One region of the Shewanella rhizosphaerae genome, then DNA from elsewhere that is predicted to be linked to it. Evidence: predicted binding sites of a transcription regulator. Region 1 holds the regulator's gene; each other region holds the start of a gene.
What was found. The regulator sigma-54, encoded in region 1, starts transcription at its own class of promoters, with help from an activator protein. The targets are predictions, from matches to a motif close to GTTGGCACGNNNNTNGNNT.

Region 1 (7,379 bases):
TCGGCATAGCTCCTCCTTTGGCAGTTGATTGAACGGCTTGGGTGGTAGGCTTGTAAGTCTATGATAAGTATAGGACGAAATTAAGCGGGCACCGCAAAGCGAGCCGATTATACGGCCTCATCGAATTTGGCGTCAATAAGGGCGCTGATGGCATCCAGGGCCGCCTGGGCATCTTTGCCTTCGCTGGTGATGGTGATGGTTTTACCCATGCCGGTTTCGAGCATCAGGAGGCCGAGTACGCTGGCGGCGGAGGCCTGTTTATCGCCCTGGATCAGAGTGACCTCGGCATCGAACTTGGCAGCGAGCACCGCCAGCTTGGTCGCCGCTCTGGCGTGCAGGCCCAACTTGTTGCAGATGGTCAGCTCGCGAGCCAACTTAGTCATGCTTTAGCTCTCTGTGGCGCGCCTGAACCTTATGCTTGCCCTTGTTGAACAGCTTGGCGAGCTGGTCGGTCACATAGACAGATCTGTGCTGGCCGCCGGTGCAGCCGATGGCTATGGTGAGGTAGCTGCGGTTGTTGCGCTCCAGATGAGGCAACCAGGTTTCCAGCAGGTTTTCGATCTGCCAGATGAACTTGTTGACCAGGGGTTGCTGGCTCAGAAACTGCTGTACTGGCTCATCCAGGCCGGTCAGAGGCCTTAGCTCAGGTTCCCAGTGGGGATTGGGCAGGAAGCGCACGTCGAACATGAAGTCGGCTTCGGTCGGCATGCCATATTTAAAGCCGAAGGACTCGAAGTTGATCACTAGCTCCTTGTCGACCGTGCCCAGCAGGATCTCGCGCACCTTGTCGCTCAACTCATAGATGTTGAGGTTAGAGGTGTCGATATAGTGATCCACGAGTTTGGCTATGGGGTCGAGCAGCTTGCCCTCGAGCTGAATAGCCTCCTTGAGGGAGACCTTAGAGCGTGACAGCGGATGTAGTCTGCGGGTCTCGCTATAGCGCTTGAGCAGCACATTGTCGCTGGAGTTCAGGAAGAAGCTTAAGATTTCGGTATCTTTGGGGAGCTTGGCCAGCTGCTTTTCCAGCTGGATCTCTTCGCTGGGCATGTTGCGCACATCGACGCTGATGGCCACGAGATCGCTGCGTCCCTTGAGCTGCTCAAGCAGGGACTCCATCATCTGCAAGGGCAGATTGTCGACACAGTAGTAGCCTAGATCTTCTAGGACCCTGAGTGCGACGGATTTTCCCGATCCTGAGCGTCCGGATACCAAAACCAATTTCATTGGGTGATCACCTGATAGAGTTCGGATTCATCTTGGGTCTTTCTTAGCTGCTTCATGATCGCCTTATCATTGAGCTTCTCGGCCATAGCGGCCAGGGTGCTAAGATGTTGCTCGCATTGATCTGCGGGCACCAATAACGCAAAAAGGATATCGACGGGCTGATTGTCAATGGCATCGAATGCGATTGGTTCAGCACATTTCACCAGTACGGCCACGGGTTGATCTATGTTAGTCAGCCGTCCGTGAGGAATCGCGATACCATTGCCTATACCTGTGCTGCCCATTTTCTCTCGAGCCAGAAGGCTTTCAAATATTTCTTGAGAGGAGAGGGTGGGGTACTGGACAGCGGCTAAGTCGCTGATAAGCTCCAGTACCTTTTTCTTACTGCCCGGAGTGGCGCAGGTGGTGCACTCCGGCCGCAGGATGGTACTCAGTTCCATCGTTAATGTTTAGTAAGCTTCTCTTTGTGTTTAATGACCTGACGATCGAGTTTGTCAATCAGGGAGTCTATCGCGGCATACATGTCCGCATGTTCGGATGTTGCGAACACTTCTCCGCCACGGAGATGTAACTTTGCCTCAACCTTCTGTTGCAACTTTTCGACATTTAATACAACGTGCACATTATTGATCTGATCGAAATGACGTTCAAGCTTTGTGAATTTCTCTTCGATGTAGCTTCGTAGAGATTGGGTGATCTCGATATGGTGCCCAGTCAGGTTTATTTGCATAAAGATAGTCCTCCAGTTTCCAGGTTTGTTTTATAAGCTCTTGCGCTGATTTGAGGGAGGTATAAGCATTGCCTCGCGATACTTGGCAATGGTGCGTCTAGCCACCTTAATCCCCTGTTCGGCCAAGAGTTGAGCCATCTTGCTGTCGCTCAATGGCTTTTTCTGGTTTTCCGCAGCAACCAGCTTCTTAATGAAGGCACGTATTGCTGTTGAAGAGCACTCTCCGCCATCGTCGGTACCGACGTGACTGGAGAAGAAGTATTTAAGCTCGAAGATCCCTCTCGGGGTATGCATATATTTTTGCGTGGTCACACGTGAGATGGTGGATTCATGCATCTCCACCGCCTCGGCGATGTCGTTCAGTACCATGGGCTTCATCGCCTCTTCGCCAAATTCGAAGAAACCTTGCTGGAAGTCGACGATACAGTTGGTCACCTTGAGCAGGGTCTCGTTGCGACTCTCAAGGCTCTTGAGGAACCATTTAGCTTCCTGCAGGTGGCCGCGAATAAACTGGCCATCCGCCTGACTCTTAGTGCTGCGGGCCATGGCGGCATACTGCTGGTTGACGTTGATCTTGGGCATGCTGTCAGGGTTGAGCTCGACTACCCAGCGTCCCTTCTTCTTGGTGACGGTCACATCCGGGATCACGTATTCATCGCGGCTGGCGGTGATGGCGAGACCGGGACGGGGATTCAGGGTCTGAATAAGGGCGATGGCATCCCTCAGCTCATTTTCCTTGAGCTTGGTTTTGCGCATCAGCAGACGGAAGTCGCGTCCGGCGATGAGATCCAGGTGCTCCTTGATCAGCATGCGGGCGTTGGCGATGTGCGGGGTATCGTCGCTGTATTGGGCTAGCTGAATGGTCAGACATTCGCTGAGATCACGGGCCGCCACGCCAATAGGGTCGAAGTGTTGTACTCGCTTGAGTACCGCCTCGACCTCGTCGAGTTCGATCTCAGGGTCGCCCATGGCCTCGAGAATATCTTCACAGGTCTGGGTCAGGTAACCGCGCTCGTCGATGGCATCGATGATGGCGGTGGCGATGGCCAGATCGTTATCGGAAAAAGGGGTCAGGTTCTTCTGCCATTCCAGGTGTTCGTAAAGACCTTCGCTGGTCTCGCCCTGAAAAGGCATGTCGTCGTCGCGCATGGCGCCCGAGCTTGAGTTTGGCGAGGCGGTGTAGACCTCATCCCAGGTGGTATCCACCGGCAGCTCGTCTGGCATAGAGTCTTGAGTCAGGGCATCAGAGGTCTCGACCCCTGAGTTATCCTGGCTCGAATCCAGCTCTATCTTGTCGTCGTACTTGTTGTCGAAGCTGTCGCCGACGCTATCGTCTTGCAGCTCGATGCTGGCGCTCTCCTGCTCTTCATCCAACTCCAGTAGCGGGTTGGATTCTAATGCCTGCTGGATCTCCTGCTGCAACTCTAATGACGACAACTGCAACAGACGTATGGCCTGTTGTAGCTGGGGCGTCATGGTGAGATGCTGACCCATTTTGAGCTGAAGTGACGCTTTCATCGTACTGCTATTCCCTTGTTTCTAATTATAAAATGAGAAAGCTCTGGCTATATGTGCCGGACAAATATATCGGATAGTGCCTAAGGCCACAATTAACGCGTGGTTTTTCCTCTGTGGCCCCATTATAAGATTAACTATAGCTTGAATTGTTCACCTAAGTACACTGCTCGTACTTGCTGGTTGTCTAAGATTTCGGCGGGTGTGCCCTCGGCGATCAGATTACCATGGCTGACGATATAGGCTTTCTCGCAGACGTCTAATGTTTCGCGCACGTTGTGGTCGGTGATCAACACCCCCAGGCCGCGATTCTTGAGCTGTTCGATGATCTTCTTGATGTCGATAACCGAGATGGGATCGACCCCGGCGAACGGCTCGTCGAGAAGTATAAACTTAGGGTTGGCAGCAAGCGCCCTGGCGATCTCCACCCGGCGACGTTCACCGCCCGAGAGCGCCATGCCGTGGCTGTCACGGATATGGGTGATGTGAAACTCTTCCAGCAGGTGTTCCAGCTCCTCTTCGCGGCCATCGTTATTAAGATCGCTGCGGGTCTGGAGCACGGCCATGATGTTGTCTCGCACCGAGAGCTTACGGAAGATGCTGGCTTCCTGGGGCAGGTAGCCTATGCCTTTGCGGGCGCGCAGGTGCATGGGGTCTAGCGTCAGGTCGTCATCGTCGATAAAGATGCGGCCCTTGTCGCTCTGTACCAGGCCGACGACCATGTAAAAGGTGGTGGTCTTGCCGGCGCCGTTTGGCCCCAGCAGGCCGACGATCTGCCCGGTCTTGACCGTGAGGCTCACGTCTTGGACAACGGCACGACTCTTATAGCTCTTGGCGAGGTTCTCCGCCTTCAAGATCAGGTCTGTCATTGTTTTTCCTGTTCTGGTTTCTTCTCGGGCTTCTGCTCTGGCTGGATCTGTTCCTGATAGTTTTCAGGCTGAATGATGGTGATCACTCTGTCTTTGCCTGTGCTCTCGGCGATCAGCTGTTGCTGCTCTATGTTGTAGCGGATCTGCGAACCCGTGACCTGGCTGCCTTCCTGTTCCAGGGTGGCGTCGCCGATCAGTGTCAGGGTGCGGCTGGAAAGCTCGTAACGTATCTCCTTGGCGCTGGCCGAGGCGGGACGGCCATCTTCCATCACCTGAGAGTAAGTGGCCGGGTTGCCGGTGGCGATCAGTATCTTGCCGCTGTTCTTCTCTTTGCTGAAGGCGCGTAGTTCACTGGCCAATATCTTGATTGAGCCTTGGGTGACCTCGACCGGACCGTGGAAGATGATCTGGTTGTTCTTAATGTCGGCTTCCTGGCTGGCGGCAGAGATCTTAACCTCTTGCAGCAGGTCGTTTACCTTGGCATGGGCGCCAATACTGACCAGGGGCAGCAGGCCTGCAAGAATAAGGCTATTTAGTTTCATATGTTCCTTCTACCTGACTCGTCAGTTTTATATTTTGGGCGTTGAGATCGGCATATAGGCCTTCCCCCGTGATGAGGAAATCACGCCCTGTGATCCGAATGCTTCTGTCGGATGTCATAATCATAGTATTGAGATCCAGCTCCAGATAGGTGGTCTCTATGGTCTGAATCGGTTCCTCTGGGCTAATGGCATCAATGATAACATTATTTTCCAGGGTGACCCGTCCGCTATTTTTGTCCAATGTGCCCTTGGTGGATCTCAGGCGCCACTGGGCATCGCCGTTGTCGGGATAGACCAGATAGATGGGCTGGGTAAAGTAGGTCTGGTTGCGCTCGGCGTAGTGCTCCATGTGACTGGCCGATACCCGGCTGTTGATGCCACCCTCATCATTGTATTGCACGCTCTTGAGATCCCGAACTATGTAGTCGGGACGATCGACATTATCCAGGGCCAACTCTTCGCTGCCCTTTTTCGACTGAACCTGCCAATAGAGGATCAGTGCTGTGCCGAAGAAGGCGATGATCGCCAGCGTGACTCTGTTCATATGCTCATTCCGTGGGCCGAGGCAAACTTATCCTGGCTGAGCAGGATGAGATCCGTCAGTTCACGCAGCGCGCCGTGGCCGCCCTTGATATGGGTAACCATGTCGGCGTGTTGGCGCACATAGGGATGACCGTCGGCCACGCAGACAGACAGGCCTACCTTCTCCATCACGGGCAGATCCACCATGTCATCGCCGATATAGGCAACTTCCTCAGGCGTCACCTTATAGAGGTTAAGCAGCTCCTGATAAGGCTCGAGTTTGTTGTCGACCCCCTGGTAGATGTGGGTGATACCCAGGGCCGTCATGCGATCTTCCACTATCTGCGACTTACGCCCGGTGATGATGGCCACCGGAATATCGCTGGTCAGAAGCGAGCGTACGCCGTAGCCGTCGCGGGTATGAAAAGTCTTGAGTTCGTCGCCCGAGTTGCTCATATAGACCAGACCGTCGGAGAATACACCGTCGACGTCGCAGATCAAGAGTTTGATCTGTTTGGCTTTTTGCCAGACCGCGTCGGTTATCGGGCCGTAGAAACCTTGATGTGCCATGTTAGATCACCCCCGCCTTGACCATGTCCAGCATGTTGAGTGCGCCAATTGGCTTCTGCTGCTCGTCGGTGACGATCAGGCCGTTGATCTCTTTCTCGTCCATCACCTTGAGGGCCTGAGCGGCTAAGATGCCTTCGCTGACGGTGACGCAGCCATGGGTCATCACCTCTGAGATGGAGGTCTTGCGCAGGTTGATCTCGGCGTCTATCACCCGGCGCAGGTCGCCGTCGGTGAAGATGCCGACCAGCAGGCCCTGGCTGTTGACTACGCCTGTCATGCCCAGCCCCTTCTTGGAGATCTCATACAGGGCCTCTGTGATACAGATATCTTCGGCCACCAGAGGCAAGTCATCACCTTTGTGCATCACGTCGCTCACCTTGAGCAGCAGCTTGCGTCCCAGGCTACCGCCGGGGTGGGAGAGGGCAAAATCATCTTTAGTGAAGCCTCTGGCTTGCAGCAGGGCTACCGCCAGGGCGTCGCCCATGACGAGCGTCGCCGTGGTGCTCGAGGTCGGCGCCAGTCCGAGCGGGCAGGCCTCTTCCGGTACCTCGATACACAGATGAACGACCGAATGCTTGGCCATGTTGGACTCAGGCTTGCCCGTCACCGCGATGACAGGCAGCCCCATACGCTTGATCACTGGCATCAGGGTTAAAATTTCGCTGGCCTCGCCCGAGTTGGAGATGGCGAGTACGATATCGTTCTCGCTCAGCACGCCCAGGTCGCCATGGCTGGCCTCGCCGGGGTGGACGAAGAAGGCTGGGGTGCCTGTGCTGGCCAGGGTGGCCGAGATCTTGTTACCTATGTGGCCGGATTTGCCCATGCCCATCACGATCACCTTGCCGGTGCAGGCGAGGATCAATTGGCAGGCCTTGGCAAATTCACTCGAGTCGACATATTGATACAGGTTGTCCAGCGCGTTGCGCTCGGTATCGATAACCTTGCGTCCCCATTGACGTAATTGATCTGCATCTACCATCTTGTTCTCTCTATTTTGTCGGCCTAAACGTTATTAGGATAGGAAAAGCGTGACTTGGTACGCGATAAAAGTCGCTAATAACACACCGCCATGCCAGGGGCGTAGTTGGCGGGCCTTGCCGGTTAATAAAATCAGTATGGCCAGGGCAACGCTGGTTGCCATCACCATGTAAAAGTCGCGACTGCTGGCGGCGGCATCTACCGCGCCTGGGGCGATAAGGGCGGGCAGCGCCAATACCGCAAGAATGTTAAACAGGTTCGAGCCGACCACGTTACCTATGGCAAGGTCGTCCTCTTTCTTCAGCACGCCGGCCACACAGGCCGCCAGTTCAGGCAGGCTGGTTCCGACGGCGATAATGGTCAGGCCTATGACTAAGTCTGACATATGGAAGGCCTTGGCGATACCCACGGCGCCCTGCACCATCCAGT
Region 2 (7,379 bases), 2.1 Mb from region 1:
GGTCAGAATATGCGGCTCACCCAGTGAGTCGTACATGGTGACCGACGTCGAGTTGTTGTAGGTATCGGGGTCATTCGGATTAAAGTTCGCCGGATCCAGCGTGCCCTCACCCGCGTTGAGGTTCATCTGAATACCGATATTGTCGGTTTTCTGTGGGCTGCCGGCAGTGTCAGGGATCTTCACCGGTTGAGTAGTTGTCAGACTCACAGAGGTCGAGTTGCCATCTTTGTCCACCGGGAAGGTCTGCAGGTAGTTACCTGCAGAGTTCACCAGGTAACTGTCGGCATCGACCTTGAAGGCACCGGCGCGGGTGTAGGAGAGATCCTGTGAACCCACTTCCGATGAGGTCACAAAGAAACCGCCGCCATTGATCGCCATATCCAGCGCGTTGCTGGTAAATTGCAGACTGCCCTGTTGGAACTGCTGTGCCACCTGAGCCGTGGTAACACCGCCACCGACAGTAGTCTTGCTGTTGGCAAAGATAGAGCTGGCATACACGTCGGCGAACTCGGCGCGCGACTCTTTAAAGCCAGTGGTATTGACGTTGGCGATGTTATTCGCCGTGGTATTGAGATCTTTTTGCGCCGCCGCGATACCACTCAATGCAATGTTAAATGACATAAATCACCTCACTAAAAATTTGTTATCTGTTCTGGACCTAAGTGCCCTAACGCTCTGCTTTGTCTAGGTTTCAGACACGGCCAGAACATCACCGAGTTTGATACCGCCTATGCCTCTCAAGTTGAGAATTGCGCCGGTACTTGCCGTCCCCAGCGAAACACTCGTCACGTGAGCGTAGGTCGATACGGCTAAATCTTCACTCTTACCATCTACCTTGCCCGATGCCTTAATTGAATAGTTACCACTGGCAACGGGTTCCCCATCCTTATCCAGTCCATCCCAAGAGACATCTATATTGCCGCCGTCGCTACCATCGACGGTGAAGGTCTTCACCAGCTGCCCCTTCTCGTCTTCGATTCGCACGGTTATCGACTCGATGGGCTCAGGGGTACTGATCACCCCTTTGAGCACGGGATCTTCCGCCGAAATATGCCCGGTATCCGATGGGATCAATACCTTCTGCCCCACTAGCCCCGAGGCCTGCAGCGCCTGGCTCGAGGTCATCACGGTATTGAGGTTGACTATCTCCTCGTTAAGCTTAGTGATGCCATCCACGGTGGAGAAAGACGCCATCTGGGCAATCATCTGATCGTTATCCACCGGCTTAAAAGGATCCTGCATCGACAGCTGCTGACTGAGCAGGGAGAAGAAATCCTCCTGGGTCAGCTCCTGACTCTTGGCCTCAGGGATCGAGGACTCCTCCTGCAGGCGCATGCTGTCTAGAAACGGATTTCCCGTAGTCTGGGTGGTTGCCTGACTGCTCGACGCCTGAGGCGTCACCGACTTGGCGCTCTGGGTCGAACTGGTTTGCGCAACCTGAGTATTTAACGGATTAACTAGGCTCACGACTTACCCCCTAGGAATTGCCAATGCGTAAGGTTTGCTGAAGCATAGATTTTGCCGCGTCGGCAACCTGTACGTTCATCTGGTAGGAACGAGAGGCCGAGATCATGTTGGCCATCTCCTCCATCACATTGACATTTGGCTTATAAATAAACCCATCGGCATCCGCTAACGGATGATCGGGTGAATACTCTTTCTGTAACGGCTTATCGCTCTCGACGATACCGGCCACCTTGACCGCCTGGCTGGTATTCTGCTGATGACTGGCCTTGGCCAGCTCGGCCTCGAAAACCGGATGACGGGCACGATAGGTCTTATCCACACTGCTGGAAACTGAATCGGCATTGGCGATGTTACTGGCAGTGGTATTTAGCCTGACTGACTGGGCCGACATGCCAGAGCCTGCCACATTGAAGATATTAAAAAGGCTCATGATTACGTTCCTTTAAGGGCTTTTTTCAGGCCGGAAAACTTACCGTCAAGAAAACCTAACGACATCTGATACTCGAGCGCATTCTGCATAAACTCTGACTGCTCCTGCTGAATATCCACCGTATTGCCATCACCTGTATCAGGCTGATTGGGTACCCGATAGCTAATGTGTTGCTGGGAAAGCGCCGCCAAATCGAAGTGCTTCTCGTTGCTACGGCTCATCGCAAGCCCGCTTTGGGCCGTGCGCGCCGCCTGCAGCGCCTTATCAAAATCCAGGTCTTTCGCCTTGTAATGGGGAGTATCGGCATTGGCGATATTTGACGAGATCACCTCGGCCCGCGCCGAACGTATCCCCAAGGTATACTGATGTATCCCCAATGCCTTATCGAAACTAATCGCCATAAAATTGCCTCCACACACGAATGCCATAAACAAAGCAATACTTGTGCCAATAAAATCAGTTCTAGGTAACTTACTCAGGCAAAGCAGATATAGAAATGGCAGGCATAAAAAATGCCAGCGATTGCTGGCATTTGAAACTTGATTGCGAACTCAGAGGGTTAGCCCCTTGAAGGGCTAGGTTTGCGACCTTAGGTCCGCTTCTGGTAATAGATCCCAGGGTTACACCTCACCATATCAAACTCGTCGGTCAGGCCGGCAATCGACTCAGATGCCCCCAGAAAGAGTATCCCCTTGGGATTGAGGGCGGCAGCAAATTGCCGCAATATCTTGGCCTTTGCCTCTGGGGCAAAATAGATCAGCACGTTGCGGCAAAAGATGATGTCAAACTTGCCGAGTAAGGTGTAACTCTCAAGCAGGTTGTGTGCCCTGAAGTTCACCAAACGCTTGACGTTAGCCTTCACCACCATGGAGCCACTCCCCGTGGGTTCAAAAAACTGACGTTTGCGCTCCTCGGACAGACCGCGCCCCAAGGCAAGGTTGTCATATTCGGCCGCCTTACAGCGCTCTAGCATAGAAGGAGACAGATCCGTTGCCAGGATCGTCGCACTGCCGGGCAAAGCTCCTGGCTTGCGCTGCTGATATTCCAAGATGGTCATGGCTAGCGAATAGGGTTCCTGCCCCGACGAACAGGCAGCCGACCAGATCTTCAGCGGCCGTCCCAGGCGGGCATATTCGGGTAACAGGTTATTGCCTAACAACTCGAAGGGATAGCGATCGCGAAACCACAAGGTTTCATTGGTGGTCATGGCGTCGATCACCTCGGCACGAAGTTGCCGCTCGGTGGGCTTCATCGAATGTTTAACCACTTCAGATAATGAGGGAAGATTATATTTCCCCATCAGAGGCGCGAGTCGACTACGAACCAAATATTGCTTATTGTCGCCCAACACAATACCGCTGTGTTGTTCCAGAAATAATTTAAATTGGTTGTACTCGGCTTCGGCAAGTGATTTATTCGGCACCTTGATATCCCAATATCAAAAAAGAAAACAGGCTACAACATACACTATAGCAAGCGTTACAGAGGTCAGCGTTATACATTAGCTAACTCACTGATACAAGCCTAAACTTACCAAATTTAGGCTCAGGCCCAACTTAGTACAAATTACAAACTAAGATGCTTATTCACCGCCGCCGCTAATTCATCAGGATTAAATTTCGCGATAAAGTCATTAGCGCCCACCTTCTCCACCATGGCCTGGTTAAATACGCCGCTGAGCGAGGTATGCAGCACCACCTTAATGTCTTTCAATTTAGGATTGTCGCGGATCTCTGCCGTCAGGGTATAGCCGTCCATCTCCGGCATCTCGATATCGGAAATGATCAACGGGATCTCATGGGCCACGTTATCCATCTCGGCGGCGACGCTTACCAGCTTATCTAAGGCCTCGCGGCCATCTTTGGCGGTATCTATCTGCAGGCTCAGAGATTCCAGTGCGCGAATGATCTGCTTGCGTGCCACGGCCGAATCGTCGATCACCATGATGTGATAGTGACGGTCTCTGTCTATGGTCAACTGCTCGTCGACTTCCTGACTGATCTGAGTCTTCACCGGCGAGATCTCATCGAGGATCTTCTCGACATCGAGGATCTCCACCAGCTCACCCTCAATCTCGGTCACGGCGGTCAGGTAGGAGTATCGTCCCGCGCCTTGCGGCGGCGGCATGATCGCCTCCCAGTTCATGTTGATGATGCGCTCGACCGACTTAACCAGGAAACCCTGCACACTACGGTTGTACTCGGAGATGATGATGAAGCAACCTTCGGTATCTTCTATCGGTCTGCCGCCGGTGGCCGCGCTGAGATCGATCACCGAAATGGTCTGGCCGCGAATATGGGCCACGCCCCTCACATAGGGATTGAGCTTAGGCAGGCCTGTCAGTGGCGGGCACTGCAGCACCTCTTTCACCTTAAATACGTTAATGCCAAACCTTTGCCGCCCGTTTAACTTAAACAGCAATAGCTCTAAGCGGTTTTGTCCTACAAGTTGGGTGCGTTTGTTAACTGATTCAAGAATACTCGACATAATGCCTTTGCCCTGTTGTCGGGTGAATGCGAAGCCGTTCCCATGGTAAATATGAGTATAGGCATACTAATTGCTTTATCTAGTTATATGACAACCAGACCTTTACTTTGTCAAATTTATGACACTCATTTCTCACAAAAAATGGCAAAGCCTTGGCTCTTAAAACGAAGTATAGGTGTAATCTGGCTAATCAAGCTAGTCAATTCATTATGAAAGTAAATTTTGCATATTTTCTGTTTTTGCTACTCATCTCTCTGCCCTTAAAGGCGGCTGAGACCGCCAGCGTTCCCTCTGTATCGACCATAGCGCGATTAGCTACAGAGGCAGTGCAGGAAAAAATGGTCTTCCCCCAAGATGCCAAGGTCATCATTACCCCCCAAAGCCTGGACACCCGGCTAAACCCTCCCGCCTGTTGGGGTGAACCCAAGGCGGAAATTGCCAGCGATCGCGCCATCAGTAAAAACAACACGGTCAAGATCAGCTGCGCCAGTCCAGATCTCGATTACCCCTGGCAGATCTACATTTCGGTTCGCGTCGAGGTGCTCTTTCCTGTGGTAGTAGCCAATCAAACCTTGGGGCCCGGCGATCTCATCGAATCGGATCAGATTCGCCTCGACTATGTCGAGCAGAGCCAACTCAGAGGTCAACAATTTGATGACCCTACCGCCGTGACCGGCACCCGGGTAAAGCGCAGAATTCCCACCAATCAGCCGCTGTTTGCCAGCAACCTCTGCTTCGTCTGCAAGGGCGATATCGTGGCCATCTATGCACGGGCCGATAATTTTGTGATAAAAACCAACGGTGAAGCGTTAAAAGATGGTAACCTTGGCGATAAGATACAGGTGCGCAATAGCCGCTCCAACAAGACAGTTGATGCACATGTGACAGGCATTGGCGAGGTGGAAGTCAGGATGTGATCCTGATGATCTTATGACGCGCAAAAATTTATACTGTTTTTTGAAACTTTATTCTAAAGCTTTGACCATGAGTGCCGATAGACAAGTATGTTGATCTCATTTATGTAAGTTGGACCCCACAATGCCTATAGATATTAAGCACGTAAATACAAACACTAACAGTCGGGTTGGCAGCGCCAGCTCGAAAGCCTCGCAGCACAAAGGTAGCGCAGCGGCCACCAGCGCACCAGCGCAGACGGTGAAGAGCGATTCTGTCTCTATCACCTCTCAGGCGCAGCAGCTGCAAAGTGCCCAGGCCAAACTAAATGACATTCCTGAAATCGATATCAAGAAAGTCGAACAGATCAAGGCGGCCATCGCCGAGGGACGCTATAAGATAGATGCCGACAAACTCGCCAGCAACATAGCGCAGTTTGAAAAGGAACTTCAGGATCTTTAACTAATACGTTATGACGCAGATAACCGATATCATCGCCAATCAACACAAATTACTGGACAGTCTGAAGCAGACCATCACGGCAGAGAAGGATGCCCTGATCGCGCAAGATGCGGATCAATTGTTGCGTCTGGCCAATGAGAAGGCCCAGCTGTTAAATGAGATCAAACTAGGTGATACCGAATTAGCTGCGCATCCTGACCTAGGCAGGCTCACTCAGGAGCCTCAACTTATTGCCCAGGTCGACAATGCCAAGCAGGCATTGGCTGAGTGTAAACAGCTTAACGAGCAAAACGCCGCGCTTATCGAACACAGCATGGCCAGCGTCAATCGTTTCTCCCAGGCACTGCAGGCCAGTCGTAATGCCAGTAGCCTCACCTATGACGGCAAGGGCAAGACCTCGACTATCTCCACGCTCGGCAATAATCTGAAAGCTTAACCACTAATATAGAGTTACAGGCTCAAGCTGAAGACATTAAAAAAGCCTCTTTATAGAGGCTTTTTTATTTGCGGGCACTTAGAAATAGGTCACTTCCTTCACCGTCTGCGGCCTATTCTGCTGTTGGTATAAGGCCCACACCTGCTGGAAGTCGAGCTCCAGCTCAGTCACATAATGATCCCCGACCGGGTAGCTCTTCACCACTCTAGCGCCGCGGATAACCCCGCTCACCGAGGCCTGAATATTATCATCGGAAAGCATCCAATCTTTCACACTGCTAGACGCCGATAGCTGCTGGCCGTAAACCTGCTCGGCAAGCTCACGGTAGGCGGCGATCTTCGACGCCTGCATCGCCATCAACACCCGCTGAGATGCCTCTTTCGCCGGCTGAGTCGCCAGCGGCGCATAGCCGATTGCGGTTAACTTAGGAAAACTTTCCGGCGCCTGGGTTTCCCATTGAATGTATCTGTCTTGAGACGCACATCCACTCAGGACGAGCAGCAACACACTAATTAGATATCTCATTGCTTAACCCCTTTAATCTGGACATCTCCCTGACCTTGGCTGCTGTAACGAATAAGCTTGCCATCATGCGCGACCACCCTCTCAGACAGGCTAAGGTAGTCCGCCAGCTCGGCCTGACTCACACTCGCCGCAGCGACCGAAACCACACGGTTGTTAGTTACATTAACGATACGGCTGTTTACCACCACACCATCAGGCTTAAGGCTCATGGTTGACACCAATACGTGCTCTACCGGCAGATCCGCTGGTAGTTGGCGCCAGTCGCGGGTCAGCAGCAGCTCACCTTGATCTGTCACCCTAACGTTCTCGCCCACGTTCAGATCCACCAGATTAAACTGATGATCATGCATAGCCGCGATCAGCCCCTGTTGTATCTGTAACCCCAAGGCGTTAGTCGACTTGAGGTTATCCAGCAACACAGGCGTCGCCACCAGCAGGGGCTGCTTAGGCGTCAACTGATCGTTCTGGCGCACCAATTCATTTGCCAACTGCTGAGTCAGGTGCATCACAGATGAACTCGCTGGCAAACTATTGCCGGTCTGCAAGGTTGGCGTGGCGGGCTCATTTGCCGCGCAGGCCCCCAATAGCAACAGGGAAGATATTATCAAAGCATTTCGCATCATGATGTCCCATGGTTTTCGATATTGACCCAGGCCAATATACCCACTTGGCTGCGCC
Region 3 (7,379 bases), 2.2 Mb from region 1:
TGTGGAAGGAGCTCACCACCACGACTTCTGTGGGGCTGACGATGTTAGCCATCGCCGGGTTCACCTCGGAGTCGAGATAATCGAACTCGACATCCATCACAGGTGCCCAGGCTTCCTTATAATCTTCGAAGATGATCTTCAAAAGCAGCTGCACGATGCGCCGCTCGGTGGGAGTAAATTCCCGCCCCTCGATCTTGGCGTGAAAACGGCCGTCGCCGCCGAAGAAGTTATCCACCAGGATAAACACCAGACGGGCCTCCATGGTGATCAACGCAGTCCCCTTCAAGGGACTGAAACGCACCATATTCAGGCTTGTCGGTACAAACAGGGTGTGGACATATTCGCCAAACTTGAGCATCTGCACGCCGTTGATCGACACCTCGGCCGCGCGGCGCATCATGTTAAACATGCTGATCCTCAGGTGGCGGGCAAAACGCTCGTTGACGATCTCCAGGGTCGGCATACGACCACGGACGATACGATCTTGTGATGAAAAGTCATAGGCGCGCGCATCGAGCGCGTCACTCACCTCTTCCTCTTCGACGTCGTCGACACCATGAAGTAGCGCATCAATTTCGTCTTGGCTTAATAGATCACTCACAATATCGTCCTATCATACTTGTTAGCTTAGGGATCATCGGCATTACTGCATCACGAAGCCGGTAAACAGCACCTTTTCAACCACTTTACGTCCGGTCACAGGTTGCAGGGTATTCTGTACATTCAGCAGTGCCAATTGGCGCAGCTCATCCTTACCGGCAAGGGAGCTGAGCTTCTGCACGTCGGCACTACTAAAGGTGGTCAGCAGCGCATCCTCGATAAGCGGAATATGCTTTTTAATTAAGACATCATCGTCAGAGCCACGCACCATGAGCTGCACCTTGATCTCCACCAAACGGGAGCGATTCTGCCCAGGCAGATTAAATAGGAAAGGTCTCGGCATCCCCACATAGAAGGCTTCACGGCTATTTGCCGGCTCACTCTGCTCGGTTTGCTCCCCTTCCGCCATGGTCTCATCGCTCGGCTCATCGCCCGACAAGAACAACCATGCGCCCACACCCAGCAAGACCACCAAGAGTGCCCCTATGGCCGCAAAGATAATGAGCTTCTTCTTACTCTTAGGCTCTACATTCTCTTCAAGTTCTAACGATTCTTCTTCCGCCATCTCTTATCCCTATCACACTCGGCTCACACTCAGCATCGTCATGATTTTTTAGCGCATATCAAACGATTGGGCAATCATACCAACCTATAGGTTACCTGCTTACGCGTAATAATCTATACCCGAACGATAACTTGTTGCGTTATTCGACACTAACAGGCTCTCTTCTGCCGAAATTTCATCCATCTCAGACAGACCATGGCCCAGTCCCTCGCCTTGCTCGCCGTTACCACCCTGCTCTTTACCGCCTTGAGAGACGTTGCTGTCGGTCAGCTGCATCCCCTGCTCGGCCAGTAGCTCCCGCAGACGTGGGATCGCCTGCTCAACCAGATCCCGCGTCTGGGTCTGGGTCACATGAAACTGCACCTGGGTCTGGTCACCCTGCACCTGAACCCGTACCATCATGTGGCCAAGCTCGGGCGGATCCAGGCGAATCTCCGCCTGCTGCACGCCTTGGCTCACCATGGCCACCAGCTGCTGACGCATCACGGGCGAGAACTTATGGATCATCTCCTGCATCTGCGTCACAGGTTCGCCCTGTGGCTTGATAGAGACTTGATATTGCGGGAGGGCCTCATTTCTTGCGCCTTGCAAACCCTGTAGCGATAATGCGTTAAGCTTGCTATCTGCCGCGGCATCTGGCATTTCACCGGCCTTTGGCGACATGGTCACGGCAAGGTTAGCGCCCTTCAGCAGCTCCTGCGCGGCTTTGCCATCGCGGCCCTCAGCAGCCGAGGTCATCTTCAGAGCACCATTTTGTGCCTGCTCGGCGGCAAGCTTGGCGTCAGCTAGCTTAGCTTCACCAAACTTAGACTCACCAACCTTGGATTCACCCAATATGGCTTTCACGCCTTTCTCATTAACGGCACTTTCCACGCCGCTCGCGTTATTGGCCGAGGTTAGGCCTACTTGACTAATCTCAATCTGATTTAACCCAACCTGATTTAGTCCCGGCTGATTGGCCACGCCTGCGCCTTGTGAAGGCTCAGTTTGAGTTGCTGCAAAGTTGGTTTGCGACTGACTCGCCATGGCCGAGAGATATTGCTTGGCGTCATGAATAAGTGCCGCCAGCTTGGCATTGGCAGCTTCACTCTCTAGCGCCTCGGCTTGACTGGGCTCACCATTTCCAGGCTTATTCTTACCCGCTATGCCATGAATGAGCCCTTCGAGCATCTGCGGCGGTAAGGCCGTCAGCTCATCCTTGGACAAACCTGTTTGCGCCATCACCTCATTTAAAGCATCTTCGGGAAGCTGAGCCAATATCGCCTCGCTCCCCAGGCCATTTGGATTGATGACGGGTAAGATATGATCTTCTCCGGCGCCGGGTTTAAGCAGCTCATCTATACCCTCTAAGTCCGCTTTTTCGGTATCGACCTTGTCCTTAGCCCCTTTTACAAAGGTAGGAAACAGCTCATTGTCGGCAGATGACTCACCATCAGCATCACCCGGCGGCAAAATGACGCCGTCAGCGGCAATCTCCACCTCATCCCCCAGCTTGTTCGCCAGATGGATCTGCGCCAGCACGTTGGAGACATCGTCACTGTCTTTGTCCTGCGCGGGCGCCTTCTCCTGCTTAGCATCGGCCTTAGCAGTGTTATCGCGTTGAGCCACGTTTTCGACCTGGGATTGCGGGCGCGGTTTTGCCTGTGAGTTCACCTCACCCTGGCCGCTCGCCTTAGCCAAAGCCTCTGAAAAACCTTTGTTTTCTGACTTAGACTCTGCGGTCGATTTCGCATCTGATACGCTGGGCAACACCCCGCCCTTCTCTTTGCCGGGCTCGACATTGGACAGGAGTATTTGGGTCATCTGTGGCATGCTTCCTCCAACACTCATCTTGGGCACGTCAATGTCACGTGCCACCCGAGCGTCAATTATTCGCTAAGCTTTGGACTCATTGGCCCTTACTAATCAATATCAAGCAATAAAAATGCCAAGTTAATCATACCAATCCTAGTAAATAACTGATCACGCTAGCTTGTTAAAATGCCCGAAAACGGCGTTATTATTTTTAATTGTAAAATAACTAGTTATCGAAAAATCATGCCTTGTTCTCGACCGTTTTTGTTTTTCCTACGCTACTTTTGATCACTTACTTACCGTGATTGGTATTACAATTTGCCTTGAAAAAGTGGCGAGACGGTAGAATGGTTTTGAGGACAATAAAGAGGCGCCAGCCTCTACTCATGTACCTATTAGGGGATTAACGGGTGGACTGACGGAAAAACTGCTGAGAGGCAAACTCGTCGATCATCTTCTGTTCCTGTTTGGCCTCAAACTTTTGTTTTGCTTCGGCTTTATTCGCGAGTAACAGCTCGACCGCCTTACGCTTCTGTTGCTTACCCTGCCAATACTGCTGAGCCTTCTGACGCTGCTTATCCGTCTCCGACACTGCGAAGACCTGCTTCTCGATCGCCTCGTCGATCTGACGGATAAACTGATGAAACTGATGGTAGCTGCTGGCGGCAATCACTTGCCCCTGTTGGGCCTCCATCTGTTTCATGTAATCGAGACGATACTGCTGCAAGGCATCGAGCTGCTGGCGACATTTATTCAGCGTCAACTGCACGCCTCTAAGCTGAGTCGCCGCGGCCTCCTCGGCGTCGAGGGCTAACTTGAGTACTGTCTCTAAGGGATCATGCTTTGCCATGGCCGTTATGCTCTCCGATAAAACTCAGGCTAGACCTGACACTGGGCGCTCAATTGACCCAGCATCAAGGCGCTGGAATCGAAGCTGATGGCTTCCTTCATGGTCTGGCGCAGGAAGGCGTTCATGGCTGGCTGTAGGCGTATGGCGTTATCGATACGAGGGTCGCTCCCCTGAGTATAGGCACCGATAGAGATGAGGTCGCGATTCTGTTGGTACAGAGAATACATCTGCTTCACCCGGCGCGTCGCCTCCAGATGAGCGTCGCTGATCACCATAGGCGCCACACGGCTGATAGAGGCCTCGACGTCGATGGCTGGGTAATGACCCGAATCGGCTAATGCCCGCGATAAGACGATATGACCATCGAGGATCGCCCGCGCCGCATCGGCGATCGGATCCTGCAGGTCATCGCCCTCGGTGAGCACGGTATAGAAGGCGGTAATTGAGCCCTGGCCGGCGCCGCCGTTACCGGCTCGCTCCACCAGTTTAGGCAGCTTGGCAAACACAGAGGGGGGATAGCCTTTGGTGGCCGGCGGCTCACCGACGGCCAGGGCGATCTCACGCTGGGCCTGGGCGTAACGGGTCAGGCTGTCCATCAGCAGCAATACGTTGTAACCCAGATCGCGAAAATACTCGGCGATACGGGTCGAGGTCTCACAGGCTCGAAGACGCATCAGTGGTGAGGTATCGGCGGGCGCCGCCACCACCACGCTGCGGGCACGTCCCTCGGCGCCCAAGATCTCCTCGATAAACTCTTTCACTTCGCGGCCACGTTCCCCGACCAGACCAACCACGATCACATCGGCCGTGGTTCCGCGGGTCATCATGCCCAGCAGCACACTCTTACCCACGCCAGAACCAGCGAACAGGCCCATACGTTGGCCCTTACCCACGGTCAACATGGCGTTGATGGCGCGCACCCCGACATCCAAAGGTTCACTGATGGCGCGGCGCGCCAAGGGGTTTAGCATGGTGGCATGACGGGTAGCTTTCTGATCGGTATGCAGCTGCCCCAAGCCGTCAATCGGCGCACCATTGCCGTCGAGCACTCGGCCAAGCAGGCCCATGCCGACATTCAGCCCTGTCTGCTCACCGAGCGGCGTCACCTTGGCACCAGGCATCACGCCGCTTAGCTCCTCGATCGGCATCAGATAGAGCAGCTTGTCATCGAAGCCTATCACCTCGGCGATCAGATCTCCTGCCATGGTGGCTATGCTACACAGGCTGCCCACGGGCGCCTTGCAGCCGGTGGCTTCCAGGGTGAGGCCCACCACACGTACCAGCTGGCCCGAGGCCTCCGGCATAAAAGACGCGACCGCCTGGGTATGCTGCCTTAACTTATCAAGAAGCCGGTTTTGACGTGTCTTCATCTGGGCTCGTCTCTTGCGGTGCTTCTGGTGCAATCTGTTCGCTCGGCGCGACTTGTGATGCGTCAACTACTTGCGTTTGTTGCGGATCGCTTGTCTGGCTATCTGTTTCGAGGCCCGCTTGCGCAGCGTCGCCGTCTAGGTCTTGGTTTTGGTTTTGGTTTTGGTTTTGATGCTCGGGGACCTTCTCCATGGCGGCGAGCTGTTGTAGCCTTTGCTGCTCGAGGCGCTGCTCACTGGCGATAAGCTTATCGAACACTGCCTTGATGCGATGCTCCAGCCCCATATCCACCCGGCTACGGCTGTTGCTTACGATACACTCGCCGCGGCTCAAGGTCGGGTCTGCCTCTAACTCCCAATGATTTTTTGTTAGCTGCGCGCTTTCATAGAGTCGCTCGACGATAGCGAGATCCTCCGGATGCAGACGCAGGTGCGCCCCCTGCTCTTTCAGCGGTAGGGCGTCGACCCCTTGACGCAGGGCGGCGAGAATATGTTCGGGATGTGTCTTAAGCTCATGGCCGATCACCGCCTTGGCCAGGGTCATGCTGAGTTGAACCAGGGCTTGTTCTATTTCGGTGTCGAGTAGGGAAAGCGGCATCGATAGCTGCTGCATCAGGGCTTCAAATTTCGCAATCGTCTGCTTGGCCTCGGCGAGGCCGGCCTCCATACCCTGAGCCTGGCCTTGACGATAGCCCTCTTCGTGGCCCTGCTCAAGGCCTTTCAGTCGCCCCTCTTCCAAGCCCTTGGCCATGCCGGCTTCCTGGCCCTGAGCGAAGCCTTCGGCCTCGGCCTCGGCGCGGATCGACTCGATCTCCTCCAGGGTGGGGGGCATCACCGGCTCATCGACCGCCTTAGCCGCCTTTTGCGGGGCGATGCGGCCGAACATGTTCTCCTTGGGCTCATGCACCACAGGAGTTACATCGGGCAGCTGCCAATGGCTAAAATCGGCTTGTGTGTGTACGCCTTGGCCCTCTTGGGGCTTCTTGTCGCCAGACATGGTCATTAGAGGAACTCTTCTCCGCCGCTACCACCAAGTATGATCTCACCGGCATCACTTAAGCGACGAGCAATAGAGAGGATCTCCTTCTGAGCCACTTCCACTTCGCTGATCCGTATTGGACCCATGGCCTCGAGATCGTCTTTAAGCAGCTCGGCGGCACGCTTGGACATGTTGCCGAGGATCTTCTCTTTGAGTTGATCGTCTGCCCCCTTGAGGGCCTTCATCAACACATCCTGCTGCACTTCACGCAGCAAGGTCTGAATACCCATGTCGTCGACATCTGCCAGGTTTTCGAAGACAAACATCAGATCTTGGATCTGCTGCGCCATCTCTTCGTCGGTCTCGCGCAACGTCTCCATCAGCTGGCTTTCGACGCCAGTATCCAGGTAGTTCATGATGTTGGCCGCCGCCTTCAGGCCGCCCATTTTCGCCGCCTGCGCGCCGCCCTGACCGGCAAACTGTTTCTCCATGATGTCGTTTAGCTCTTGCAGCGCCGCCGGTTGCACCTCTTCGAGGTTGGCGATACGCATCATCAAATCGAGACGGGTATTTTCCGGTGCCTGGGCAAAAATCTCGGCGGCCTGATCCGGCTCAAGATAGGAGAGCACAATCGTCTGGATCTGCGGGTGTTCGTTCTGAATGATGGTGGCCACCTGACGGGCGTCCATCCACTTGAGTGATTCTAGGCCCTTGGCACCACCGCCCATGATGATCTGCTCGATAAGATTACCCGCCTTATCTTCACCCAAGGCGGCGGTAAGGGCATTACGCACGAACTCTTCGCTGTTAAAGCCGATGGAGGAGTATTTCTGTACCTCCTCCAGAAACAGCTTATGTACACCTATCACCTTGTTTTGGCCGAAGTCTTTCATGGCCGCCATGGCCATACCCACCTTCTGCACCTGCTTAGGCTCGAGGTGTTTTAGGATTGAGGCGGCGTCGGCTTCGCTAAGGCTGAGTAGCAGGATGGCTGTCTTCTCGATACCGGTCAGATCTTTGGTATTGAACTCACCGTTAGCTGTGTCGATCTCTTTGTCTTTACTCATTTTCTTGTAACCATCCCTTGACGACTTGCGTAGACAACTCAGGCTCGTTGGCCACCAATGCACGTATGGCCTTTATCATATCATCGTCTTTATGCAGATCCGGTATCAAAATTGACCCATCGTCGGCATAGCTGTATTCCGCATCGGGACGATTGAG
Region 4 (7,379 bases), 1.4 Mb from region 1:
CGGCCAGCAGTGGTAGGCCGATACAGGCGTGTACCGTGAGGTTGTCCCCCTGATTGGGGATCAGGCCGTCGTAAGGATCGGGCAGATCGCTGTCGGCGGGAAAGCGCACCACATCACCGGCGCGGGCGATGGCCTCTAGCCTTGGGTGTTCGTGGAGCACGAAGCGGCGGCCAAGCACATCTGGGCTCAGGCCATTGATGGCCAATGGGGTAAACTGCTGACCCTTAAACTCCAGCAGCGCGGCGGCGTCGCACTGCATGCTTTCCCTGATGGTGTCGAGCAGGCGTGAGAACCTGTCATGATTGGACAATCCCGAGGTGATATCTAACGCCATCCGCGTTAATTGGGTTTGACTTAATGCCATGGGGTCTCCGAAATATCGCGCCAGTGCCAAGGGACATCCTTCTTCATTGGCAGGCAGGGGCTGTACTAGGAATTAGTATATGTCAATTTAACAGTAAAGTTTATTGTCATTTTTACACTTGCTTTGAGGGTAAAAAGGGGTCGATATGACCCCTTTGTCGAGTGATGTCAGGTGTTATGCGTTGGCCGACAGTGGCGCATCGGCAATGGCTTGAGTGCCTTTGGCGCCAATGGCTTTTCTGATGATGTCGAACAGGAAGGCGCCGAGGAACAGGCCGCCTGCACCGAAGATGACGTCACCAGGGACACGCATCCATACCAGAGTTTCAACCAGTGGGCTGTGGATCACCTCTGGTGAGCGGGCGAACCAGTAGCCATTTTCGATGACGGCGAAGAACTGGGTCAGGCCCACAGGCAGCAGTGACATGAAGACCATGGCCGCCAGACCGATATTCAGGCTCCAGAAGGCACCCTTAAGCAGCTTGTCGCTCCACTGGATCTGACCTGTGAGGCCGCGCAGACAGAAGAGCATCAGGCCTACACCCAGCATGCCGTACACACCCATGAAGGCGGCGTGGCCGTGGGTCGCAGTGGTGTTCAGACCCTGGATGAAGTAGAGCGAGATAGGTGGGTTGATCAGGAAGCCCAGCACGCCCGCACCCACTAAGTTCCAGAAGGCTGTTGCGACGAAGAACATGATGGCCCACTTGTAGCGAATCATCCAAGGGCTGGCATTACGCATACGGTAGCTCTCGATGGCTTCGAAGCCGATGAGGGCTAGCGGAACCACTTCCAGTGCCGAGAAGATGGCGCCCCAGGCGATCACACCCGTTGGTGTACCTGTGAAGTAGAGGTGGTGCAGGGTACCGATAAGACCACCGGTGAGGAAGATAACCGTGGCGAATAGTACGGCGCCGTTGGCACTGCGGGCACGGATGAGTCCCAGACGAACCAGCATCAGGGCGATCACCGAGGTCGCAAAGGTCTCGAAGAAGCCTTCAACCCATAGGTGAACGACCCACCAGCGCCAGTATTCGGCGATGGCCAGGTTGGTGTGCTTGCCCATGAAGAGACCGGCACCGTAGAAGAGGCCGATGGCGACACAAGAGGCGTACAGTACCCAGATCACAGGGCGCATCTCGCCTTGAATCTTAAGGGCTGGGCGCATGGCGGCGGTGACCAGGGTTAGCCAGATCAACAGGCCTGCCAGTAGCAGTACCTGCCAGACACGGCCGAGGTCGATATATTCATAGCCTTGGTGGCCGAAGAGGAAGTTGGTATCCAGGTCGAAGTACTGCTGTACGCCGATCCATTCACCGGCCATAGAGCCCAGTACCACAACAACCAAGGCTACCCAGAGGACGTTGACGCCCAGACGTTGGAACTTAGGCTCATATCCAGATAGCGCAGGTGCGATGTAGAGGCCTGTGCCGAGCCAGGCGGTGGCGATCCAGAATACCGCTAGCTGGGTATGCCAGGTACGGGTGACCGAGTAGGGCAGTATCTCTGCCAGTGGGATGCCGTAGAAGTTTTGCCCTTCTACCGCGTAGTGCGCCGTCACGCCCCCTAAGAGGATCTGCAGCAGGAAGAGGCCGACCGCGGTGACGAAATACTTACCCACGGCCTTCTGTGAGGCGGTAGGCTTCTTGAGGAACAGAGGATCTTGCTCGGCTGGCTTAGGCAGCTCTTCATGTTTGCCTGAGGCGTGGTGCCATACCAGGGCGCCAATACCGGCGATAAGGGTGACGATACTCAGGATAGACCAGACGATGTTGTCTGAGGTTGGGGTGTTACCCAGCTGAGGATCGAAAGGCCAGTTGTTGGTGTAGGTATACTCTTGTCCTTCACGCTCTGTGATGGCGGCCCAGGCGCCCCAGAAGAGGAAGGCGTTGAGCTGTTGGCGACGCTCAAGGTCAGGCACTGTGCCTTCCTTCATCGCATACTGTTCGCGCAGAGTTGAGAGCTTAGGATCGTCGCCGAACAGAGACAGGTAGTGGTCTGATACCTGGCCGATGGCCTGAATGCGGGTATCAGACAGGCTGATGCGAATCTCGCCATTGGCCGAGGTAGTCAGGGTGTTGCGACGTAGGTCGTCACGCAGCGACTGCTCAAGACCGGCCTGTTTAATCGAGTCCAGCTCGTTGAAGCTTCTGCCAAACTGCGCCTTGGCGGTGATATCTAACCAGGCCTGCGCCTCACGGTGTAGCCAGTCGGCGGTCCAGTCTGGGGCGACGTAGGAGCCGTGACCCCAGATAGAGCCTAGCTGGTGTCCGCCCATAGAGCGCCAAACCAGTTGGCCGCGCTCTATATCGTTTTGAGTGAACAGGGGTTGACCCTGCACATCGGTAAAGGCGGTGGGGATAGGGGGTTTTTCGCGATAGATCTGACTGCCTATGCTCAGCAGTACAGAGAAGGAAGCGATAAGTACTATCAAGAGTGCTATCGCCGTTAGCCGTTGTTTATTCATAGAGCCTCTCAGCGCAATATATTGTAGGTGTGGAGTATCCTGCTATAGCAGCTAACGTGCCATACTTGTAAGTTGTTGATTATTTCAAAATAAACATATATTGGTGTCTTATTAAATTGTCATAATGACAATTATGGCAAAGTGTAAAAATGACACAGAATGTCAAAAAGACAGTGTGTATTTTGTCTGTGTCGATTTGATACTTGTTGGGTTATGGGGAGATGTGCGGCAAATAAAAAAGCCAGCCTAAATGGCTGGCTTTTACCGAGCGACTAACGCTTTGGCAGTCGGGCTAGCGATAGAGCGACGGGTCATCCTTATTGGGACGGGTCTTGAAGCGTCTATGCAGCCACATGTATTGGGCTGGGCTGCGTTCGATGATCTCTTCTATGATGCGGTTACCCCGCTTGGCATCTTCCAGCTCGTTTTCGCCGGGGAAGTCTTTTAGCGGCGCTTGTATCTCTATGGTGTAACCCTTGTCATCTTCATTGCGCACCACAATGAAAGGCAGCACCTTGGCCTTGCCCAATTTGGCTAGGGTGGTGGCGCCCGTGATAGTCGCGGCCTCAGGCACGGCGAAGAAGGGGATAAAGACGGCGCTTGAACGGCCGAAATCTTGATCCGCCGTATACCAGATCACATCTGGATTGCGCAGGCTGCGCACCATCTGTCTGAGATCCCGCTTGGGCACCAATCCCTTGTTGGAGCGCAGACGTCCCTTAACCTGAAGGTATTCCATCAGCGGATTGTTGTGGGGGCGGTAGACGCCTATGCCCGGCTGAAACTGGCCGAAGATGCGAGCGCCCATCTCCAGAGGTAGACAGTGTACGGCGAAGAGGATCACGCCCTGTCCGGCAGCCAGGGTCTGCTCAACATGCTCGCGGCCTTTAATGGTCATGTGGCTCTGAATGCGCTCGTCACTCCACCACCAGGCGTTGGCGATGTCGAAGATCGCCTTGCCCGTCTCTTCGAAGTTGCGGGTCAAGAGTTGCTGCTGGTCTGCCTGGCTCATCTCGGGGAAACAGAGTGCTATGTTGCGCTTGGCGGTATTGACGCGACTGCCGGCTATCGCCATGGCCAGGCGGCCTATGCTTTGTCCCAATTTCATCTGAGCCCGCAGGGGCAGAAGTTGGGTCAGACGCATAAAGCCGACACCTAACCAGATGAGCCAATACTTGGGATGGAAAAATTGAGCGGAGAATTGAGCGTTTTCGACCACGGTTGACCCTATGGGGTTTACAAAAATTACTGCTTATTCTAACTCAATTTGTTGGGAAAATTAGGTATAATCAGGGATTAATTTTCGCAAAAAGATAAGTGCCATATGAAGATTTCTCTGCCAGCTTTCGAAAAAGCAAACGTTCTGGTCGTCGGTGATGTGATGTTAGACAGATACTGGAGCGGTCCTACGGGGCGCATTTCGCCCGAGGCGCCTGTGCCCGTGGTACGAGTGAATCAAATCGAAGACAGACCCGGCGGGGCAGCCAACGTGGCCTTGAATATCGCCACTCTTGGCGGTCAGGTGAGCCTGGCAGGTATCGTCGGTGAGGATGAAACCGCCGCGGCCCTGACCCAGGGCATAGAGGCGCTTGGCGTCGTACCTAAGTGGCACACAGTTGCCGAGCTTCCCACCATCACTAAGCTCCGGGTGATGTCGCGCAATCAGCAGCTGATTCGCCTCGATTTCGAGGAGGCCTATCCGGCCGAGCAGAGCCTGGCACTGCTGGCGAGCGCCGAGAAAGAGCTGGATAAGGTAGCCGTGGTTGTGCTGTCCGATTACGCCAAGGGCGCAATCGATAAGCCCGAGGCTTTCATCGCCAAGGCCAAGGCCAAAGGGGTCAAGGTGCTAGTGGATCCTAAGGGTAGCGACTTCTCCCGTTATCGCGGCGCGACCTTGCTGACGCCTAACATGAGCGAGTTCGAACAGGTGGTCGGTAAGGTTGCCGACGAGGCGGATCTGGTGGCTAAAGCCAAGGAGCTCCTCAAAGAGTTCAACTTCGAGGCCCTGTTGGTGACGCGCTCCGAGAAGGGGATGACGCTGATCACCGCCGATGCCCCCGAGCTGCATATTCCGACCGTTGCCCACGAGGTCTATGACGTGACCGGCGCCGGTGACACTGTGATCTCGGCCCTGGCCACCTCGCTAGCGGTAGGTTGTGAGCTGCCTGTGGCCTGCGCCCTGGCCAACACGGCCGCGGGCATAGTCGTCGGCAAGCTGGGCACCTCTACCGTGAGTCGTATCGAGCTGATTGCGGCGCTTAATCTGAGTCATGGCGAGAGCGGCTACGGGGTGGTCAGCGAAGATCAACTGGCCTACGCCCTGGAGCAGGCCAAGCTGAAGGGCGAGCGCGTGGTGATGACCAACGGCTGTTTCGACATTCTCCATGCCGGTCATGTGAGTTACCTGCAGCAGGCGAGGGCGCTGGGTGACAGGCTTATCGTGGCGGTTAACGATGACGACTCGGTGAAGCGTCTCAAGGGCGATGGCCGTCCGGTTAACAAGCTGGATCGCCGTATGGCCGTACTGGCGGGGCTGGCCTCGGTCGACTGGGTGGTGCCATTTAGCGAAGACACGCCGCAGCGCATCATCTCCAGACTGCTACCCAATAAGCTGGTGAAGGGCGGCGACTATAGTGTCGAGGATATCGCCGGTGGCAAAGAGGTGATCGCGGCTGGTGGCAGCGTCGAGGTGCTGGGCTTCGAAGATGGCGTCTCTACCACGGCCATCATAGAAAACATCATGGCCAAGCAGTGATCCCAGAGACGTTATTGATCGCCAGCGCCTGGTTCTGGGCGCCTATGCCTCAAGGTCAGGCCCTGGTGTGTCAAACGTCTCACATTCAAGAGTGCCTCGGGCAGTTACCGAGTAATGCCAGGGCACAATTACCCCTCAATCCTCAGACGCTTTTGAGCCAGATGGCTCGGCGCGGCGCCATGGTCAGGCCGCTGACCGATGCCGATATTACCGGTCTTGTGTTGCTGCATGATGAGCGAATCCCCAAGGCATATTCGGCGCTGTGGAATGGTCAGGTCTATGCCCTGCCGATAGAACAGGCCTATCAGATGACGTTGGCCCATGAGCTGGGGCACCTGGCGGTGAGCCGCTCGAACTCCATCTACCTAAAAGCCGACAAGCTAACCCCCTATCAACACGAGTGGTTGGCGGACTTCTATCTGCTCTGGTTCCTGGCCAGAGAAGGGCAGGCCGAGACACTGGCCTGGCAGCAGTATCACAGGCGTAACCTGGAGGTGTTTGAGAGCGTGACGGCCATCTCTCACTGGTCGACCCCTATGCTCGCACAGCTTCTGGACAGGTACAGCTGGCAGGCGCTTGGGGCATTTGAAAATTTCGATTCGCTTATCGACGCCATCTATCCAGAGCTGATCCAGTATGATCAGGAGACGCTCGATGAGTTTGCCAGCCTGCTGCACTGGCTGTTCGGCGCCGCGAATCAGGCTAAGTTACCCCAGTATATGTTTTGGCGGAGAGCTGAGATGGGGGCGTTTATCCGCCCGACCCTGAGGCAGCTGATGGGTGAGCAGGCCGCCGAGAACTGGATGACGGAGCAGGCGATGCAGGGGGAGTAGTCGCGTGGTTTTAGCAATCGTTTGTGAGTCAGATAGAAAATAAAAAGGAGCCAGAGGCTCCTTTTTTTGCTTATTGCTTTCGAGGTGGACGGCGTTCGCGCAGGACGACATCTGGATGAAAGTCGATATCACCTTCGTCGTCAATGGTAGCGAGTTGATCTTCCTGTTTGGCGATAGCGGTACTCGTCGTTGGGGTTTGCCTCACAAAGAGCAGCTGATAACCAAGTTTCGCTAAGGTGTAGAAGGCGAATCGCTGCGCCGTCGTCAACCTGTCCCAATGTTCGTTAGCGTGAGCCTGAGAAACGCGCCTATCCTCGAAAGATAGCAGTCCATTATTTAGCACTTGAGTTTGCATTTTCAAAGCCTCTTTAGGAAACGCTAACATTGTTACATGATGATTATATAATCAGATGTTAATCCAATATGCAAGCGATTCACCCGGCCAAAGCGCGGCCTCTCAGGCTAAGTATAGCCGAAATGTTTAGATAACTTTCCACCAAAAAGCAAGGCGGTGGCGGGTAAAAAATAAACTGCAAACTAATCAATAAGATTTATCTAATTTTATTTTCAACAGGCAATAAAAAAGGCCGTTAAACGGCCTTTTTTCGATTTTGTGCGCTTAGTCCGCTTCTTTGAGGGACTGGGTCAGATCGACAATCGCCTTCTTACCGTCGCCAAACAACATCAGGGCGTTGTCCTTGGCAAACAGCGGATTAGGCAGGCCGGCGAAGCCCGGGCTGAGTGAGCGCTTGACGACCACCACGGTACGGGCCTTGTCGACGTTGAGAATCGGCATGCCGTAGATAGGGCTGCCCTTGTCTTCACGCGCCATAGGGTTGGTCACGTCGTTGGCACCGATGACGATGGCCACATCTGTCTGTTCAAACTGGGGATTGATCTCATCCATCTCGATCAGCTGCTCATAGGGCACCTCTGCTTCGGCCAGCAACACGTTCATGTG

Region 2: the regulator sigma-54 is predicted to act here: its motif matches at 2,331-2,349, upstream of flgB (flagellar basal body rod protein FlgB).
Region 3: the regulator sigma-54 is predicted to act here: its motif matches at 3,079-3,097, upstream of K0I63_RS06880 (flagellar hook-length control protein FliK).
Region 4: the regulator sigma-54 is predicted to act here: its motif matches at 2,876-2,894, upstream of K0I63_RS03390 (nitric-oxide reductase large subunit).

Annotation. Positions count from the first base shown of each region.
Region 1 is NZ_CP080420.1:3,945,287-3,952,665, reverse strand. It holds gene mgtE (magnesium transporter) at 1-7, opposite strand, end outside; gene K0I63_RS17115 (HPr family phosphocarrier protein) at 108-383, opposite strand; gene rapZ (RNase adapter RapZ) at 376-1,224, opposite strand; gene ptsN (PTS IIA-like nitrogen regulatory protein PtsN) at 1,221-1,664, opposite strand; gene hpf (ribosome hibernation promoting factor) at 1,667-1,954, opposite strand; gene K0I63_RS17095 (RNA polymerase factor sigma-54) at 1,985-3,472, opposite strand; gene lptB (LPS export ABC transporter ATP-binding protein) at 3,607-4,338, opposite strand; gene lptA (lipopolysaccharide transport periplasmic protein LptA) at 4,335-4,880, opposite strand; gene lptC (LPS export ABC transporter periplasmic protein LptC) at 4,867-5,424, opposite strand; gene kdsC (3-deoxy-manno-octulosonate-8-phosphatase KdsC) at 5,421-5,972, opposite strand; gene K0I63_RS17070 (KpsF/GutQ family sugar-phosphate isomerase) at 5,974-6,951, opposite strand; gene K0I63_RS17065 (calcium/sodium antiporter) at 6,985-7,379, opposite strand, start outside.
Region 2 is NZ_CP080420.1:1,509,452-1,516,830, reverse strand. It holds gene flgE (flagellar hook protein FlgE) at 1-621, opposite strand, end outside; gene flgD (flagellar hook assembly protein FlgD) at 685-1,467, opposite strand; gene flgC (flagellar basal body rod protein FlgC) at 1,478-1,897, opposite strand; gene flgB (flagellar basal body rod protein FlgB) at 1,900-2,298, opposite strand; gene K0I63_RS06745 (CheR family methyltransferase) at 2,487-3,326, opposite strand; gene K0I63_RS06740 (chemotaxis protein CheV) at 3,464-4,384, opposite strand; gene flgA (flagellar basal body P-ring formation chaperone FlgA) at 4,594-5,301, shown strand; gene flgM (flagellar biosynthesis anti-sigma factor FlgM) at 5,423-5,740, shown strand; gene K0I63_RS06725 (flagella synthesis protein FlgN) at 5,751-6,176, shown strand; gene K0I63_RS06720 (LPP20 family lipoprotein) at 6,255-6,701, opposite strand; gene K0I63_RS06715 (FlgO family outer membrane protein) at 6,698-7,309, opposite strand.
Region 3 is NZ_CP080420.1:1,536,400-1,543,778, reverse strand. It holds gene fliM (flagellar motor switch protein FliM) at 1-601, opposite strand, end outside; gene fliL (flagellar basal body-associated protein FliL) at 644-1,165, opposite strand; gene K0I63_RS06880 (flagellar hook-length control protein FliK) at 1,265-2,968, opposite strand; gene fliJ (flagellar export protein FliJ) at 3,363-3,809, opposite strand; gene fliI (flagellar protein export ATPase FliI) at 3,839-5,179, opposite strand; gene fliH (flagellar assembly protein FliH) at 5,151-6,179, opposite strand; gene fliG (flagellar motor switch protein FliG) at 6,179-7,222, opposite strand; gene fliF (flagellar basal-body MS-ring/collar protein FliF) at 7,215-7,379, opposite strand, start outside.
Region 4 is NZ_CP080420.1:744,510-751,888, forward strand. It holds gene norR (nitric oxide reductase transcriptional regulator NorR) at 1-364, opposite strand, end outside; gene K0I63_RS03390 (nitric-oxide reductase large subunit) at 539-2,830, opposite strand; gene K0I63_RS03395 (LpxL/LpxP family Kdo(2)-lipid IV(A) lauroyl/palmitoleoyl acyltransferase) at 3,123-4,049, opposite strand; gene hldE (bifunctional D-glycero-beta-D-manno-heptose-7-phosphate kinase/D-glycero-beta-D-manno-heptose 1-phosphate adenylyltransferase HldE) at 4,155-5,585, shown strand; gene K0I63_RS03405 (hypothetical protein) at 5,582-6,418, shown strand; gene K0I63_RS03410 (hypothetical protein) at 6,489-6,773, opposite strand; gene K0I63_RS03415 (NAD(P)(+) transhydrogenase (Re/Si-specific) subunit beta) at 7,038-7,379, opposite strand, start outside.